4 regions of the Paludibacterium flexuosum genome follow, and region 2 is predicted to be linked to each of the others. Evidence: riboswitches for the same ligand, from Rfam matches in the RefSeq annotation. Region 2 holds a riboswitch; each other region holds the start of a gene.
The links. A riboswitch is a leader RNA that binds a small molecule or an ion and turns the genes downstream of it on or off. The one in region 2 is predicted to bind cobalamin.

Region 1 (4,301 bases), 980 kb from region 2:
TTTGCTGGCCCTGCTGCTCAACGAGTTGCATCAGGTGCTTTGCGCCTTCAACCAACATGGTTTCGAGCCGCTGGCATCGGAATGGATGGCACTGTCCACCCATCAGGACAAGCCGGTCCGGCTGAGCTTCTCGCATGGCCAGCCGATTGAAGGCGTGGCGCGCGGGGTGGCTGGCAATGGCGCCCTGCTGGTGGATACCCCGCAGGGTCGGCAGGTGTTTCATGTCGGGGAAGTCAGCTTGCGGAGTGCGACATGATTTTGCTGATCGATGCCGGCAATACCCGCATCAAGTGGGCGGTGTATCAGGGCGAGCAATGTCTGGCACAGGGGGCGCTGGAGCATCAGGCCATTGAAACCCTGTCGGCGCAGCTGGCGTCCTTTTCGCTGGCCCGCGCCTATGGTGCCGCCGTGGTGCAGCCCGAAGTTTGTCATCGCATCGAACAGCAACTGCCGTGTCCGCTGCAGTGGGTCGAGACAGCCGTGGTCACCGCCGGGGTACGCAATCATTATGTCGATCCGCGCCAGATGGGGGTGGATCGCTGGCTGGCGGTGCTGGCGGCCCGCCGTCTGGTGCAGGGCGATGTGGTGGTGGCCAGTGCCGGCACCGCGCTGACCGTCGAGGCGCTCACCGCCGAGGGGGACTACCTTGGCGGCCTGATCATGCCGGGCTATCGTCTGATGCTGGATGCACTGGCAAAGAACACTGCGCGGCTGGATCAGCCCGCCGGGCAATGGTGCGATTTTCCGCAACAGACAGCCGATGCGCTGGCCAGCGGGGCACTGGATGCCATGGCCGGCGCCATCGGGCGGCTGCGGCTGCGGCTGGCGCAGCATACCGGTCGTCCGCTGGCGCCGTTGCTGCTCAGTGGCGGGGATGCCGGCAAAATCGCCCCGCTGCTCGCAAGCCCCTGTGAGATCGTGGATAATCTGGTACTTACCGGTTTATTAGAAGTGGCGGACAAGACATGAAGTGGTTTCTGGGCCTGGTCGTGGCATTGAATCTGTTTGTCGGCGTGGTGGCCTTGCTGCGCCAGCACGATCCCGTGGATATCCACAGCCATGAAGTCTCACCCGAGCAACTGAAGGTATTGCCGGCCGGCTGGCTGCCGCAGGCGTCGGCAGCCATGGCCGCCTCGGCGCCCTTCGTGGCCTCGGCACCCCTGACCCTGACCCAGACGGTCACTTCGCCGCTCGGCAAGGCCGCATCGGCCCCGGTGGCCTCGGCGCCGACTGCCAAGTCCGCCGTGTCGCCCAAGGGTGACAAGCCTGCTGCCAAGGCACCCGTCCAAAATGACAAGCCCGCCGCACACGACAAAGCCAAGGTTGCCTCGGTGCCGGCCGCCCATGCCGGCGAGCCGGTGGCCCGCCAGTGCGCCCAGTGGGGTGGGCTGAGCCAGGCGCTGCTGGATCGCGTGAAGGGCGGCTTGCCGACGCTGCGTCTCAAGGCGGCGCAAATGCACAGCCAGCAGGTCGACGATAGCAGCGCGACAGGCGGTAATCTGCGCTACTGGGTCTACATCCCGGCCAAGCTGTCCAGCAGCAAGCTGTCCGGTGAGTTGGCGCAAAAGGGATTCGACAACTACGTGGTGCAGAACGAAGGCGACTTCAGGGGGGCGTTGTCGCTGGGCCTGTTCGGCAAGCAGGAGGGGGCACAGGCACTGGTCGACAAACTGAAGAAGGCCGGCTACCCGAAGGCCGAGATCCAGGCTCGGGGCAAAACCCAGCTGACCCGTCTGGATTTCAGCGATCTGAGCGACAGCCAGTTCAAGGCGCTCGGTGCGCTGCAACAGCGCCTGACGCCGGGCATTGCCCTCAAGACCGTCGCCTGCGGACGATAGGCGATCAGGTGATCAGCAGGGGCGGAGCGATCCGCCCCTTTTTCATGCCGCTCCGCCGCCCAATGGCGCGTCCAGTCGCATCAGATAGGCCGGATGATCCTGCAGAATCGACAATTGCACGAAGCCGCCGGGCTGAACCGTGATCAGCCGTGCCACACTCCGTTCCATTTCCAGTAATTCCGCCAGCAGGATGGTAATCACCGGTGCATGGGTCACCAGCACGCGGTGACAGCCGCGCGAGGCGGCGATCCAGGCAGAAAAGCCGCTGAGCACGCGGGTATGGAAGGCTTCCGGCGATTCGCCGCCGGGTGGCGTCAGTTCGCCCTGGCGCCATTGCGCCTCCCAATTCGGTGTCAGTTCGCCCAGCACGCTCAGCGGCACGCCTTCCCATTCCCCCAGATCCTGTTCGGAAAAGCGCTCATCCACCTTGAGGGGAACCGAGGCGGCCAGCGCGCGCCGGACGGCGAATTCGCGGCAACGATTGAGTGGTGAGGTGGCCATGCAGGAGACCGGTGCCAGGGCGGCGATTTGTTGCCAGCTGCGGTCCATCATGGCACTGCCTGCTTCGGTCAGCGCTGCCTCGCGCTGGCCGGTCAGCAGGTTCTGGTGGTCGATGTCGCCGTGACGCAGCAGCGTCAGCGTATAGGGGTTCATGGCAGATCTGTCAGGTTTGACAAAGGCTTATGACCTTATTCCAAGTCAAGTTTTCTGGCAACCACAAACGGGTATAATGCCGCCGTCAGGTGCTTGCCAGCCAGTCGGCCAGGCGAGTGAAACGGGAAGCCGGTGCAAGACCGGCGCTGCCCCCGCAACGGTAAGGTCCGGCGTGTCCCTACGCCAGGGCTTCGCAACCAGCCACTGCCCTCGGGCGGGAAGGCGCGAAGCCAGTGACCAAGCCCGGAGACCGGCCTGGCCAGGGTGTGAGTGGATGCACACCCCACAATGCTTGGCGTATCGCGGGGAAGCGATCACACAGCCTGTATGCCTGCCGGTGTCATTCTGTCGTGCTGTTGTCCTTGGCGTGCCGCAATAAAAATGTTTTTACGGATGACAGAGAACATGTTCCAACTCAGACACGGTGTCGCCCTGGTCGCGCTTTGCTTTGCCGGCGCTGCCCTGGCCGATGATCTTCCCGAATTCAATGGTGGTGACGTGGTTGTGACCGCCAGTGGTGTACCGCAAGCCCGCGGCGTGGCACCGGTCAGCGTCAGCGTGATTACCGCGCAGGATATCGCCAACAGCAGTGCCCGCACGGTGCAGGAAGTGCTGTCCTCTGCTGCCGGGATCAATGTAATTAATATGGGTGGAACCTCCTCTCAGGTTGATTTGCATGGATTTGGCATAGGCGGTATCAGCAATACGCAGATTTTGGTCGATGGCGTGAAACAGAATACCAATGATCTTGCCGCCCCTGACCTGAGCTATATTCCTTTAGCCAGTATTGAGCGTATCGAAGTTGTGCGTGGCAGTGGCGCCGTTCAGTATGGGAGTGGTGCAACTGGGGGGGTGATAAATATCATCACCACCGCAGGTTATCCAGAGAAGTCATCGGTGAGTCTGACTCAGATGTTTGGCAGTTTTAACACACGTCAAACAGATGCCCATTTCAATTTGGCAGGGGTACGCTTCAGCCTGGACGGTTATGGCCAGTCTTTGAAAACTGACCATTATCGCCTTAACAATGATGAACGCAGGGACGCAGGTGGTTTGGGGCTAAATTGGAAGCTCGACGATGGCAAAGTGCGCCTGTATGTCCGCTCTAGTAGCGATAGTGAGCGACTACCAGGTCCTGTGTATGTGCAGCCAGCAAACGGCGTGAATCAGTTTAATACTAATCCGACTATCTCGAATAAGTTGTATGACAATGGCTTTGTTAAAAATAATGAGGTTGGCGTGCAGGGTGATCAAGCCATAGGTCTTGGCCGTCTCTATTTCCAATTGGCCTCACGTGATAAACGTACGGATTCGACTTATGGGCCGAATAGCTTTTCTCATACAACTAGTTGGTGGTCGGACCAACGGTTGCTGACTGAAGATAGTGGCAGCCTACGTTATGTCCTGCCTTTTGCTGTGGATAATCGTGTCACAATCGGTACCGACTGGATGTTCGGGAATGCTACGGATAACTCTAATAATCTGCCAAATGCATTTCCCTATCTCAGCTCGACATCTTCCAAGCAACGACATCAGGCACTGTTTTCTGAAGCAGAGTTAGGTCTTTGGTCTGGCGCGCGTATCACCATCGGTGGTCGCGTCCAACGTGTAGATGATCTTGTTCATAACACCAATACTTATGCAACCTTTGGTTCGACCACAGATCTGGAGCTGCATGCATGGCAGTTGGGTATGAGGCAGGCATTAGGGTCAGACTGGAGTCTTTTTGCGAATCATGCCCAGAGCTTCCGCCTGCCAAACTCCGATGAGCTAGTCAATAACAACAATGTTGTTGCCCTCCAACCTCAA
Region 2 (4,301 bases):
CTTTACCGCCGACCGCCTGTTCGAGAAGCGGCAAGATCTGGTGCTGTCGAATTTTCACGGCGTCGTGCTGCTGATCAATCTGGGCGCGTTGCTGTTTGGCGTGCCGACCATTCTGTGGCTGTTCCACGGTACATCCGGGGTGTATCGCCTGTTCATGCTCAGCGGCTTCGTGATCCTGGCCAATATCTGGATCGCCGCCATTTTCCTTTCCGGTCAGAAACGGTACATGCATATCCTGCTGGTATTCCTGATCGGTTACGGCGCCACCGTCGTGGGCTCGCTGCTGCTGAATACCCATGGTCTGGAGGGGCTGCTGGCCGGCTTCGTGCTCGGTCAGTGCGTGCTGCTGTTCGGTCTGCTGTTGCTGATCTACCGTGAGTTTCCCGGCCGTCTGTTCATTTCGTTTGAAATGTTCCACAAGGCCCATCGCCATACCGCGCTGATGTGGATCGGTCTGCTGTACAACCTGGGTATCTGGGTGGACAAGCTGATGTTCTGGTATGCCCCGGCCACCGGTCAGGCGGTGATCGGCCCGCTGCATGCCTCGATCATTTACGATATGCCGGTCTTTCTGGCCTATCTGGCGATCATTCCCGGCATGGCGGTGTTCCTGATGCGCATCGAAACCGATTTCGTCGAGTATTACGATGCCTTCTATAGCGCGGTCCGGGAAGGCGCTTCGCTGCAGCATATCGAGAATGTCCGCAACGGCATGGTCGATGCCCTGCGTACCGGGCTGTACGAGATCGTCAAGGTGCAGTCGATTGCGGCCATCCTGTTGTTTGCCAGCGGCGCCGAGCTGTTGCGCTGGCTGGGGATCTCGGTCCTGTACCTGCCGCTGTTGCAGGTCGATGTGATTGCCGCCAGCCTGCAGGTGGTGTTCCTCGGCATCATCAACATTTTTTTCTACCTCGACAAACGTCGCGTGGTGCTGGCGGCGACCAGCGGTTTTTTGTTGCTCAACATGCTGCTGACGGGAATCACCTTGCAACTCAACCCCGCCTGGTATGGCTATGGGTTTGCCGGAGCCATGCTGATTGCGGTGGTGATCGGGCTGGCGGCGCTGGATCGCAAGCTGGAGCGGCTTGAGTACGAAACCTACATGCTGCAGTAAGCGCAACTGGCTACATTTGTGCGTTGGACTTGACCTGACTCCGCGCGGCTTGTTTGACAAAGGGGTATACTGCGAAGCTATTTTATGTCGGACGACACGTCGTCCTGACATGACAATTGATCCAGGTGCTCTGACCCATGTCCATGGGAGGAGTGAAACGGGAAGCCGGTGACGCTGCCATGCAGCCAGTCCGGCGCAGCCCCCGCTGCTGTAGGCCTGACGAATCTGCCACATGCCACTGTGCCGCTTTGCGGTGCGGGAAGGCCGGCCGAGGAGGATGAAGGCGAGCCAGAAGACCGGCCTGGGTCATCGGTAGTGCCAATCTCTGGGGTGGGGAACGGTTCTGCGGTTGTGCGCCTGCGACTTCGGTGTGTGGCTCCGGATCGGATTTCCCTTGGTGATTGGCCGGCTTGGATCCGCCGGATCCGTTCTTCGCAAGGGAGAGCAGTTCATGCACATTGAAGATGGCATCCTGTCACCACAGGCATGCGCAGTCTGGTACGCGGCGACCGCCGTGTTCGTCGTTCCCGGGATTTATCAGATCAAACGCAAGGTACAGGAAAACCTGTCCTATAAGCCGTTCCTGGCCATGATCGGCGTGGCAGTCTTCGTCATTTCCGCCATGCACTTGCCGGTGCCGGTGACCGGATCATGCTCGCATCCTTGCGCCACGGCGCTGGCGGCGATTCTGGTCGGCCCCTGGGCGTCCGCGGTCATCTCCACCATCGTGCTGTTCTTCCAGGCAATTTTCCTTGGTCATGGCGGTATCACCACGATTGGCGCAAATACTTTCTCGATGGGGATCGCCGGCGCCCTGTCCGGCTATGTGCTGTGGAAAAGCCTGCGCGCGCTGAATTGCCCGCTGTGGCTGGCTGCCGGCCTGGCCGGGGTGGTCGGTGACCTGATGACTTATCTGGTCAGTGCCTTCGAGCTGGCCTGGAGTCTGCACGGCAATATGCCGCTGCTGACCCAGTGGATGATTTTCTTCATGGGTTATGCCCCGACCCAGTTGCCCCTGGCCCTGGCCGAGGGGGTGTTTACCGCCGTCGTGCTGCAGGCGATGGCCAGCCGCCGGCCCGATCTGTTGCCCGGCATCCTCGTCAGCAAAGGAGCCTGAGATGTCACATCCCGCACGCGATCTGTCGCAGAACCGTTTCTTCGATGGCTTTACCCGCTGCATGCTGGCCGTGATGTGTGCCTTGCTGCTGTTCATCTTTGTCTCGGCACGCTATATGAGTGCACACCAGATGGAAGCCGCCGGCACGGATGATCATGTGAATAACCTGGCGACCCAGGTCACGCAGCGCGATCATCATCCCTTCCTTGAGCTGCCGGGCGATGCCCAGGTCGGCGCTTTCTCGGTTGCCAACTTCTTTGCCGGTCTGATTGTCGGCTATCACTGGCTGCGGCTTTTCGGGCGGCGTGAAGGTCAGTGCCGTTGTCAGCAGGAAGACTGAGTGGTCAGCCTGGCACGCCATGATGCCGTCGCTGCCTCGGCCGCGGCCGGGGCAGATGGCCGCATCAAGACCCTGTTGTTGCTGGCGGCGGTCGTCGTGGCCTCGACTTTGCGGCATGGTGTGCTGGCGCTCGCGCTGTGGCTGGGGGCGCTGGCGCTGTTCGCGCTGCTGGGGCTCAACGGGCGCGATTTGTGTCGTCGTCTGCTGATGCCGCTGGGTATTGCCTGGGTGGTGCTGCTCAGTGTCATGCTGACGCGCGGCAGTCAGGTGCTGTGGCAAGTCCCGCTCTGGGGCTGGACGCTCAGGGTGTATGCCGAGGGGCTACAATACGGCGGCTTGCTGTTCCTGCGCATCATGGCTGCCGTGACCCTGGCGGCGCTGCTGGCGATGACGACCCCGATGGTGGAGATTCTGGCGACCCTGCGGCTTTGTCGAGTGCCGCTCATCATGATCGAGCTGGCTGAGATGATGTACCGCTACCTGTTCATTCTGCAGGACACCGCACAGACCATGCGGCGGGCGCAATTGAGCCGCCTGGGGGCCGAGGCCGGCTGGCTTGGGCGTGTGGCCGATGTCGGCCGGCTGGCGGCCAGCATTCTCATCAAGTCGCTGGATCGCAGCACGCGCATCTATCAGGCCATGCTGGCGCGCGGCTATGACGAGAACAGTCCGGTCATGACGCACTTCCGTTCGGCCATCTCCCGGCGGGATTACTATGTCGGCCTGCTTGGCCTGTGCGCACTGAGCTTGCTGGCTTTTTTCAATTACTGGCTGGGTTGACCACCGATGACACACCCCATGATCGAGCTGAATCAGGTCAGCTACACCTATCCCGATGGCTGTCAGGCCCTGCATCAGCTGGATCTGTCGATTGCTGCCGGTGAACGGGTGGCGGTGCTTGGCCCCAACGGCGCCGGCAAGTCGACCCTGTTCCAGTTGTTCAACGGTCTGTTGCTGCCGAGCTCGGGACAGGTGACCGTGGCAGGCCTGCCCGTCTGTCGTGCCAATCTGCCGGCCTTGCGCCGTCAGGTCGGCATGGTGTTTCAGGATGCCGACGACCAGTTGTTCAATGCCACGGTGTACCGTGAAGTGGCCTATGGGCCGATGAATATGGGACAGCGCGGCGAGACGCTGGACGCGACGGTGAAATGGGCGCTGGAGGTTGTCGGGATGAGCGATTACCTCAGTCGCAACCCCTTCAATCTCAGCGGGGGGGAAAAGAAGCGCCTGTCTCTGGCCTGCGTGCTGGCCATGCGTCCCAAGGTGCTGGTGCTCGACGAGCCGACCAATGCGCTGGACCCGAAGGCCGCCGGGATGCTGGTGTCGCTGCTGAATCAGATCAACCGTGAGCTGGGTGTGACCCTGCTGTTTGCCACCCATGATGTGGATATCGTGCCCTTGCTGGCCGATCGGGTGTTTCTGCTGGATCGCGGCAGAATGCTGCTGGGCGGCAGTCCGACTGAAGTGTTCAACCAGCGCGAGGTGGTCCGGGCGATCGATCTGCGGTTGCCGCGGGTCGCTCATCTGGCCGAAATCCTGATGCGCGACGGCCTGATCCCGGAAGGTCCGCTGCCGCTGAGCATCGGTCAGGCCCGTACCCTGCTGCGACAGGTGCTGGCGGCCGAGGAGGCGGATAGGCCGCTGACTTTCTCCTCCCCGGCGCCGCGTACCTGCCAGGGGTAATCTCTCTGTTCCCGGGGCGGGCGTTGCCTGGCCCTCGCATCATCAAG
Region 3 (4,301 bases), 1.0 Mb from region 2:
CATGCCGGGCAGCGCGGTGGCGATGCAGGCAGGGATGGCTTCGCGGGCAAAGTGATGGCTGGCCAGTCCGGCCACCAGCTGACGCGACAAGGCGGCAATCGCTTCCAGCGCATCGGCATGGGTGACCAGTGGTCGTGGACTCAGACTGGCGAGCCGGGCTGGTACCGTTTCCAGACGACGACCCTTGTCTTGTTCCAGGGCGGCCGGGTCCAGGCCGAGGGCGCGTGTCACGCTGCCGGGCAAGGAAGGGATCTGCAGATTGGCCAGTCGGGTCAGGGCGCACAGCATGTCGATCAGCGCTTCGCCCTGCGGGGCCTGGCCGAGAATGTGCAGACCGTCGCGAATCTGTGCCGCACCCAGTTCGCACAAATAGCCATCAATGTCTTCGATCAGGTGCGCGACATCGACCCCGTCCATGCCGGCCAGGGTCTTCGGGACGCCGTGCTCGTCCGGTGTGTCGTCCCAGTGGTGATCGTGATCATGGTGATGGTGGTCACCATGGTCATGGTCATGATCGTGGGGGTGCGGGTGGCCATGGTGATGGCCGTGAGCAGCGTGCGGTTTGCCCGCCGGACGGTAGTGGGCCGCCCCCTTGACCGGGGTGCGGTAGCCGCTGCTGGCTGCGGTGGCGGGCCTGAGCGGCGGGTGGGCATGGTCATGATCGTGGTCATGACCATGCGCCAGCATGGCGCCCAGGTCAGCATCCAGCTTGGCCTCCTTGATCAGATCCCAGATCTGCTGCTGCAGGATCGGCAGCTTGGATGGGTCCAGCATTTCCACCTGGTAGTACTCGTCGACCAGCTGAGTCAGCTGTGCCAGCGGTCCATAGGTGTCTGCCGTGGTCATCGGTGGCGTCAGATGGTCGATGATGACGGCGTGGGCGCGGCGCTTGGCCTGCGAGCCTTCGCCCGGATCATTCAGGATGAAGGGATAAAACAGCGGCATGTCACCCAGAACGGCATCGGGGAAGCAGTCTTGTGACAGACCTACGCCTTTGCCGGGCAGCCATTCCAGCGTGCCGTGCTTGCCGACATGCACGATGGCATCAGCCTGCCATTCGTCGCGCAGCCAGCAATACAGGGCGTAGTAGTGGTGGGTCGGCGGCAGGTCCGGGGTGTGATAAATGGCATCCGGATCCATGCCGTAGCCGCGCGGCGGTTGCAGGGCGACAAAGGCATTGCCGAACTGCATGCCCGAGAAGTAAAGCTGCTCCTGATGCACATAGGCCGTACCGGGGGCCTCACCCCAGCGCTGGTTCATGCGTTGTTGCAGCGAGGCGGGCAGTTCGGCGAACCATGCTGCGTAGCGTGCCGCCGGCACCCGCGCAATCGCCTGCATCATCTGGGTACTGGTCAGGTAGTCCTGGTCGTAGGCTCCCCGGTCAATCAGCTGGTGCATCAGGCTGGTGCTGTCTGCCGGCAGTCCCTCGACCTGATAGCCATGGGTCTGCATGGCTTGCAGGATGGCCCAGAGCGAGGCGGGGGAGTCCAGGCCGACGGCATTGCCGATCTGTGCCGCCTTGCTATTGGAGTTGGTGAAGATGAAGGCGATGCGTTTCTCGTGCGCCGGGGTGGTGCGCAGCCTGACCTGACGTGCCACGATGCCGGCCAGACGGCGGACCCGGTCGGGCACCGGGGCATAGCTGGTTTCGCTGCTGGCCTGATCGGCATGCGCCTCCTTGAAGGAAACCGGCACGCTGATCAGTCGGCCGTCAAACTCCGGCAGTGCCACGTTCATGGCGGTGTCCAGCGGGTTGAGGCCGCGGTCGGCTGCGAGCCACTGCGCCTCGGTCATATTGCTGGTGATGGCTTGCAATACCGGCACATCCAGTTGCTCAAATGCGCTCACCGACCAGCCTGCCTGGGTCGCACCGTCAGGGTTGACTTCGCCGATGGCAAAGGAGGTGGTGTTGACCAGCGCCTCGATCGGCTCGGCCAGCAGATCATTGAGCGCCGCCGGCAGTCCTTGCTCGCCCGGCGTGCGCAGCGAGGCGGTAAACAGTGGCAGGGTGTTCAGCTGGCGCTCGTGCAGGGCATCGATCAGGGCATCGACAAAGCGGGTATTGCCGGACAGCCAGTGGGCGCGATAGAACACCAGGCCGACGGTCGGCCATTGGGGGTTGCGGATGGCGCGCCAGTCATCCAGCGTTGCCAGGGCGCCCAGTTCCGGATGGTACAGGCCGTGGTCCGGCAACGTGAGCGGCTCGGCATAGCCATGACCGGTCATCAGCAGGCGGTCGGAGAGACAACGCAGCATGTGAGCCAGATTGTCGCTGCCGCCAGCCTGCAGATAAGCGTTGATTTCCTGTTGCAGCCCGTGGCCGACATTGCACAGGGCGGTCAGGTCCGGGTCGGGCTCGCCGGTGCCGCTGATGATCACCAGATGGTGATGGTGCTGGCGGATATGGGTCAGCAACAGGTCGAAGCCGGCGATGGCTTCGGCGCGGCCCAGGACGCGTACCACGAAGACGCTGGTGTCGCGCAAAGGGCCGTTCAGCAACTGCTGCATGGCCTCAGCACTGTCGATGGCTTGCAGGTTGATGCCGTTGACGGCGACAAAGTCGGCGGGCAGCGGGGCGCGCAGCAGGGCGGACAGATCAGTGCCGGCGTGGCTCAGCAGGGCAATGCCGTGACTCATGCCACACCTTCGGCAGCATGGACGGACAGGAAATGGTAGCGGTGCATCGGCGCCCTCGGATGACGTTGTGTCGTCGAGAGCGAGGGCAGCAGTCTGGGGAGAATGGTCCGGTCTGCATGCTTGTCCACCAGTACACCCCGACTGGTTCTAGCTCACGTCGACAAGTCTGACGGCCGGTCTCCTGGCTCGCGCGTCATCGCCTTGAATCGCCTTCCCGGTCGGATGCCCGGTGGCAGTGGATTCAGACTCTTCGCTTACAGTTGCGGGGGCAGCTGCGGCATTGAACCGCATTCCCGTTTCACCCGTTGCAACACGGGCACCGTCATGTAAAGGGCGAATATTACGTGATGAATGGGTAACTTTGGTAAAAAAATGAACAAAGTTTGACTTAGGTCGGGATAGGAGGGGGGAGTATCCTCCGGCGGCACAGGCAAACGATTGCCTGTGCCGCCGGCGTTAGCTTTTGACCAGGCTGAGGCTGGCCAGCGCCTGATCCAGTCGCGCCCAGTCACTTTCTTGCGCTGGCAGACCGAAACGCAGGCTTGGCGGCGCGTCGAATAAGCGGGTGAGGATGCCCTGGCTGGCCAATTGCCGATGCAGCATGGCCGCTTGCGGATGGCACACCCACTGGAATAGCGGCGTGGACCCGCCTGGCGCCAGGCCATGCCGGCGCAGCAGCGTGGCCAGCCGGTCACTTTCGGCCGGCAGGCGCTGGCGCATGGCCGCCTGCCAGGCCCGGTCCTGCAAGGCCATTCTGACGGCCTGGCGCGCCGGGCCGGCCAGGGTCCAGGGGCCGAGCTCGTCCTGCAGTGCCTCGATCAGCGCTGGCCAGGCAAAAACAAAGCCGGCGCGCGCGCCGGCCAGGCCAAAGAATTTGCCGATGGAGCGCAGGATGATCAGGCCGGGCTGGCCAGCCAGCGGCAGCAGGCTGCGTTCCGGTGTGACGTCGAGGAAGGTTTCATCCAGCACCAGCCAGCCGTCGCGTTGACGCAGGCGCGCATGCCATTCGCGCAGTTGGGCCGGCTCGGGCAGCCAGCCGGTCGGATTGTTGGGGGTGCACAGCTGCAGCACGTCCACTTGCGGCAGCGCGGCATCAATGTCTTCCGGTGCCAGGCGCAGAACATGGTGTCCCTGCTTTTGCCAGGCGTACGGGTGTTCTGCGTAGGTCAGTGTCAGCATGCCGACCCGGCAGGGCGGGCGCAGGCGCGGCAGGGTCTGGATGGCGGCTTGCGAGCCGGCCACGGCCAGTGGTTGTGGCGCCGCGTAGAAGTCACTGGCGGCTTGCTCCAGACCGTCGTCCAGCTCCGGCAGGCGCTGCCAGCTACTGGCCTCGATGGCCGGAACAGGCCAGCCATGCGGGTTGAGGCCGGTCGAGAGGTCGACCCAGTCTTCCAGGGCGATACCGTATTGTCGCGCGGCGGCGCGCAGTCCCCCTCCGTGCTTAAGCATGCCAGCCTCCCCAGCACAATGCGGCCAGCAGTCCCAGCAGTCCCCAGGCCCACATGCCGCGCCGGACCAGGGCGACGGCGCGGCGGATGTCGGCCATTTCTGGCTCGCGCCCGGCGCCGAGGGCGGGGCGCGCCTTGATCTTGCCGTGGTATACCGCCGCGCCGCCCAGCGAGAGATTCAGGGCGCCGGCGCCGGCGGCCATGACCGGCCCGGCA
Region 4 (4,301 bases), 1.1 Mb from region 2:
CGCCGGATAAGCAGCAAACGGAACGCGCTCGAAATCCACTCAGGGAGATGTATCGTGTCAGCAAAGACTCCAGCTCATAAAATTACATTGGTTGGATTCGTCCTCATGTTCTTTACCTCGGTACTTGGTTTCTCCAACGTATCGCGCGGTATTTTCTACATGGGTCAATCCTCGATTCTGTTCTATGTATTCACCGGCTTCTCGTTCTTCCTGCCGTACTCCATCATCTGTGCCGAGATGGGTGCCAGCTTCAAGAGCGAAAAGGGCGGTATCTTCTCGTGGATCGAGAAGAGCGTTGGCGGCAGCTTCGGCCGCAAACTCGGCTTCATCACCATCTTCATGTGGTGGTTCTCCTACGTGGTATGGATGATGAACGTGGCCTCGATGATCACGATTCCGTTGTCCTATGCCATGTCGCCGTTCATTGATGGCGGCTTCAGCCACGCCACCAGCCTGGTCAAGGAAGCCCTTGGCCCGATCGGCATGGGCGTGATCGGTATGATCGTGATCTCGTTCGTCACCTACCTGATCACCCTCGGCGTCACCAAGCTGGCCAAACTGGCCTCCATCGGTGGTATCGCCGTGATGTCGCTGAACGTGATCCTGCTGGTTTGTGCCTTCATCATCCTGGCAGCCCACGGCTTCCATCCGGCCAGCTCCTACAGCTGGGCTGACATGACCACCGTACCGAAATTCTCCAAGTACGCTGGTGATGGCATCACCGGTCTGGTTGGCCTGTTCGGCTTCGCCGTGTACGCCATCTTCGCCTACGGTGGCGTGGAAGCCGTCGGTGGTCTGGTCGACAAACTGGAAAACCCGGAACGCAACGTCAAGCGCGGTCTGCTGATCGGCGCCGGCGTCGGCATCTTCGTCTACTGCTTCGGTATCTTCGCTGCGACCTGGTTCATCGACCGCAACTCGCCGCAAGTCCTGCATGACGTCATGAAGACCAGCCAGGGTGGTACCGGCCTGTTCTACGCCGGTAACGCCGTGTACTACTTCATGTACACCCTGGGCGCGACCCTGGCCAGCAGCCTGGGCGCTGCCGCCAGCACCTGCAACACCATGGGTAACGTCTTCGCCGCCTACACCGGCGTGTCGATGTTCTGCGCCCTGACCGGTGCCTTCTTCGTGCTGATCTACGCCCCGCTGAAGCAAATGATCGAAGGCGTGCCGCAAGGCATCTTCCCGGCCAGCTGGAGCAAGGAAAACCAGAACGGCATGCCGACCGTGGCACTGCGCTGGCAACTGGGTCTGGTGATCGTGCTGATCGCCCTGGGTACCTTCGGTGGTGACGCCGTGGCCGACCTGATCCAGAACCTGGTGACCCTGACCAACGTGACCATGACCGTACCGGTGATCTTCATCATCTACGCTTACATTCACTACCTGCGTAACGATGCTGTAGAAAAGCCGATCCGCATCTTCCGTTCCAACGGTTCGGGCATCTTCATGGCCTGGTGCGCCATGCTGACCATCGGCTTCGCCAACCTGTTCACCGTGGCCTCCCCGCTGTATCACGCCTACCTGGGTGAAGACGTCGGTGCCAACATGAAAGAAGGCATGATGTCCATCATCGGTGTGGTGGTCTTCGCACTGATCGGCTGGTTCATGGTCGCTCGCTACGAACGCCATGTTGCCCAAGGCAAGCTGCCGATGCCGGAAGCCAAGGCAGAACTGGGCGGCAAGTAAGCCCACAAGCAGAACAGGCGGCGCCCTGCGTCGCCTGCCATCCCGAAAAAAGCCGTTCATCTGACGATGAACGGCTTTTTCATCGAACGGGGGCAGGTCTTGTATTTTGCATCCCGGCGCAAAATGCACATCGAACAGAACGGGGTCAGGTCTTGTATTTTGCATCCCGATGCAAAATACAAGACCTGACCCCGTTCTCTCGCAGCAGCGACTCAGGCCACCTTGCCCGGCAGATAATCCGGATCCAGGAACCCCGCCACCGACTTGTCCGACGGCATCACTGCACAACAAGACTGCGGACTGGAAATAATGTAATCGCCATTGGCCAGCGCACTGCCGACAATCGCCGCCGGCCGACCGGCCAGCAGCAACAGACTGCCGGCACCCGAAATGATCACCGTCTCCGAACCATCCGGATAACGCACCGTATCGCCCACCCGGGCAATCAACTCCATCTCCGAAGTGGCCGTCACCACCTCGCCCCCATAACGGGTTTTCGAACCGATCGTCGCGACCAGATAAGATTGCTGTTGCTTCATGATAGCTATGCTCACAAGGGTGTTTCCCCCCACCGGGGAGACAAGCGGCCACGGACACACCGCGCCGAACCAGGCGAGAACACCTCCACGGGGACAGAGCAGACAAGGCGCAGACAGGCAGGCCGACACACGGCTGCAGGCAGAGCACCACTCCCCACCCCGGGGACGGATCTCGCGGGACCTCCGCACTCCCAGACAGGGGGCAGAGCACCCAGGAATCAGGCCGGTCTTCTGGCTTGCCTTCCACCTCGGCGACCGGCCTTCCCGGACAGACAACATCCAGTGGCATGGTGATCGCGTCGTCAGGCCTACAGCAGCGGGGGCTGCGCCGGCATGGCTGCAACAGCAGCGGCACCGGCTTCCCGTTTCACCCCGTTCCGAAAGGAACACAGGGCACCTGAATCCAGGGCGCCATGATCCCGCCGGGCGGAAAACACGTCAAACGATAAAAAATCAGCATGTTGTGCGCGCTTCGCAACACCCTCCGCACGGGGTCAGGTCTTGTATTTTGCGTTTCGATGCAAAATACAAGACCTGACCCCGTTCTGTGCGCCGGGGCATTCAGAATCGCGACTCAATTGATCGAAAGGGGGTCAGATTGCTTTAACCCTCATGCCAGCAGGGTAGGGCGGTGCTACCATCCGCGACGAGCGCAGGGAGAAGCCCGCATTGAACGTCGGAGGGCGCTGTATGAAAAGAGTTTTTTGGCATGTACTGGGTTATGGCACCGTGCTGGTGCTGTCTGTCAGCCTGCTGTTGTGGATCCTCAGTCAGGGCCCGCAAGGCACCCCCGTCTGGCTCAGCCAGGCCGCCAACGAGTCCGACGACTGGCTGGCCTCCCTGCAAGGCACACTCGGCCACAACGCCACCCTGCCACTGGTCGGCCTGCTGATGCAGATCCTGATCATCCTGACCTTCTCCCGTCTGTGCGCCTTTGGCCTGCGAGCCATCGGCCAGCCGCCGGTCATCGGCGAAATGCTCGCCGGCATCCTGCTCGGCAAATCGGTTTTTGCCCAACTCTGGCCGCAGGGCTTTCACTTCGTGTTTCCCGAAAGCGCCATGCCGCAGCTGTACTTCTTCAGCCAGATCGGCCTGATCTTCTTCATGTTCGTGGTCGGCCTCGACCTGCGCCTGTCCAGCCTGCGCCAGCGCGCCGGCACCGCCATCGTCGTCTCCCACGCCAGCATCCTGCTGCCCTTCCTGCTCGGCACCCTGCTGTCGTTCTGGCTCTATCGCGACTATGGTCCGCGCCATGTGGCCTTCTCGTCCTTTGCCCTGTTCATCGGCATCGCCATGAGCATCACCGCCTTCCCGGTACTGGCGCGCATCATCCACGACAAGGGACTGAGCGGCACGCCGGTCGGCACCCTGTCCGTTGCCTGCGCCGCCGTCGATGACGTGACCGCCTGGTGCCTGCTCGCCGGCGTGCTGGGCATCGTCAAGGCCGGCAGCCTGCACCACGCCGTCATCGTCCTGCTGGCCTCGACCCTGTACGTCGTGCTGATGATCAAACTGATCCGGCCCCTGGCTCACCGCCTGCTGTGGCCCGCCACCCAGAGCGGCACCTTCACCAGCGCCCAGCTCGCCTTCGTCTTCTGCGTCGGCCTCGGCTCGGCCCTGCTGGCCGAAGTCATCGGCATCCACGCCCTGTTCGGCGCCTTCCTCGCCGGCGTCATCATGCCGCACGAACTCACCTTCCAGACCAGCCTGAGCGCCAAAATCGAAGACCTCACCGCCGTGGTGCTGCTGCCGATCTTCTTCGCCTACACCGGCATCCGCGCCGAAATCGGCCTGCTCGACAGTTGGCATGCCTGGCTGGTCTGCGGCGGCATCATCCTGGTCGCCACCGTCGGCAAAGTCCTCGGTGCCGCACTCGCCGCCCACTGGACCGGTGTCCGGTGGCGCCAGTCCTGGGCACTGGGCGTACTGATGAACACCCGTGGCCTGATGGAACTGGTGGTGCTCAACATCGGCTACGACATCGGCATCCTGACCCCCACCATCTTCGCCATGATGGTGGTCATGGCCCTGGTCACCACCTTCATGACCTGCCCGCTGCTCGGCCTGCTG

Region 1: linked by a shared signal. The riboswitch ahead of AACH39_RS12000 (TonB-dependent receptor) and the one ahead of AACH39_RS07305 (energy-coupling factor ABC transporter permease) in region 2 are both predicted to bind cobalamin.
Region 3: linked by a shared signal. The riboswitch ahead of AACH39_RS02455 (cobaltochelatase subunit CobN) and the one ahead of AACH39_RS07305 (energy-coupling factor ABC transporter permease) in region 2 are both predicted to bind cobalamin.
Region 4: linked by a shared signal. The riboswitch ahead of AACH39_RS12450 (PAAR domain-containing protein) and the one ahead of AACH39_RS07305 (energy-coupling factor ABC transporter permease) in region 2 are both predicted to bind cobalamin.

Annotation. Positions count from the first base shown of each region.
Region 1 covers NZ_AP029060.1:2,522,966-2,527,266, forward strand. The annotation lists gene AACH39_RS11980 (biotin--[acetyl-CoA-carboxylase] ligase) at 1-256, shown strand, start outside; gene AACH39_RS11985 (type III pantothenate kinase) at 253-969, shown strand; gene AACH39_RS11990 (SPOR domain-containing protein) at 966-1,838, shown strand; gene AACH39_RS11995 (histidine phosphatase family protein) at 1,881-2,492, opposite strand; cobalamin riboswitch at 2,563-2,766, shown strand; gene AACH39_RS12000 (TonB-dependent receptor) at 2,874-4,301, shown strand, end outside.
Region 2 covers NZ_AP029060.1:1,538,758-1,543,058, reverse strand. The annotation lists gene pelG (exopolysaccharide Pel transporter PelG) at 1-1,114, shown strand, start outside; cobalamin riboswitch at 1,221-1,434, shown strand; gene AACH39_RS07305 (energy-coupling factor ABC transporter permease) at 1,566-2,231, shown strand; gene AACH39_RS07300 (hypothetical protein) at 2,233-2,571, shown strand; gene cbiQ (cobalt ECF transporter T component CbiQ) at 2,572-3,351, shown strand; gene AACH39_RS07290 (ATP-binding cassette domain-containing protein) at 3,358-4,254, shown strand; gene AACH39_RS07285 (ATP-binding cassette domain-containing protein) at 4,297-4,301, opposite strand, start outside.
Region 3 covers NZ_AP029060.1:514,676-518,976, forward strand. The annotation lists gene AACH39_RS02455 (cobaltochelatase subunit CobN) at 1-2,637, opposite strand, end outside; cobalamin riboswitch at 2,791-2,976, opposite strand; gene cobD (threonine-phosphate decarboxylase CobD) at 3,094-4,086, opposite strand; gene cbiB (adenosylcobinamide-phosphate synthase CbiB) at 4,079-4,301, opposite strand, start outside.
Region 4 covers NZ_AP029060.1:2,616,867-2,621,167, forward strand. The annotation lists gene yjeM (glutamate/gamma-aminobutyrate family transporter YjeM) at 55-1,692, shown strand; gene AACH39_RS12450 (PAAR domain-containing protein) at 1,905-2,231, opposite strand; cobalamin riboswitch at 2,435-2,647, opposite strand; gene AACH39_RS12455 (cation:proton antiporter) at 2,922-4,301, shown strand, end outside.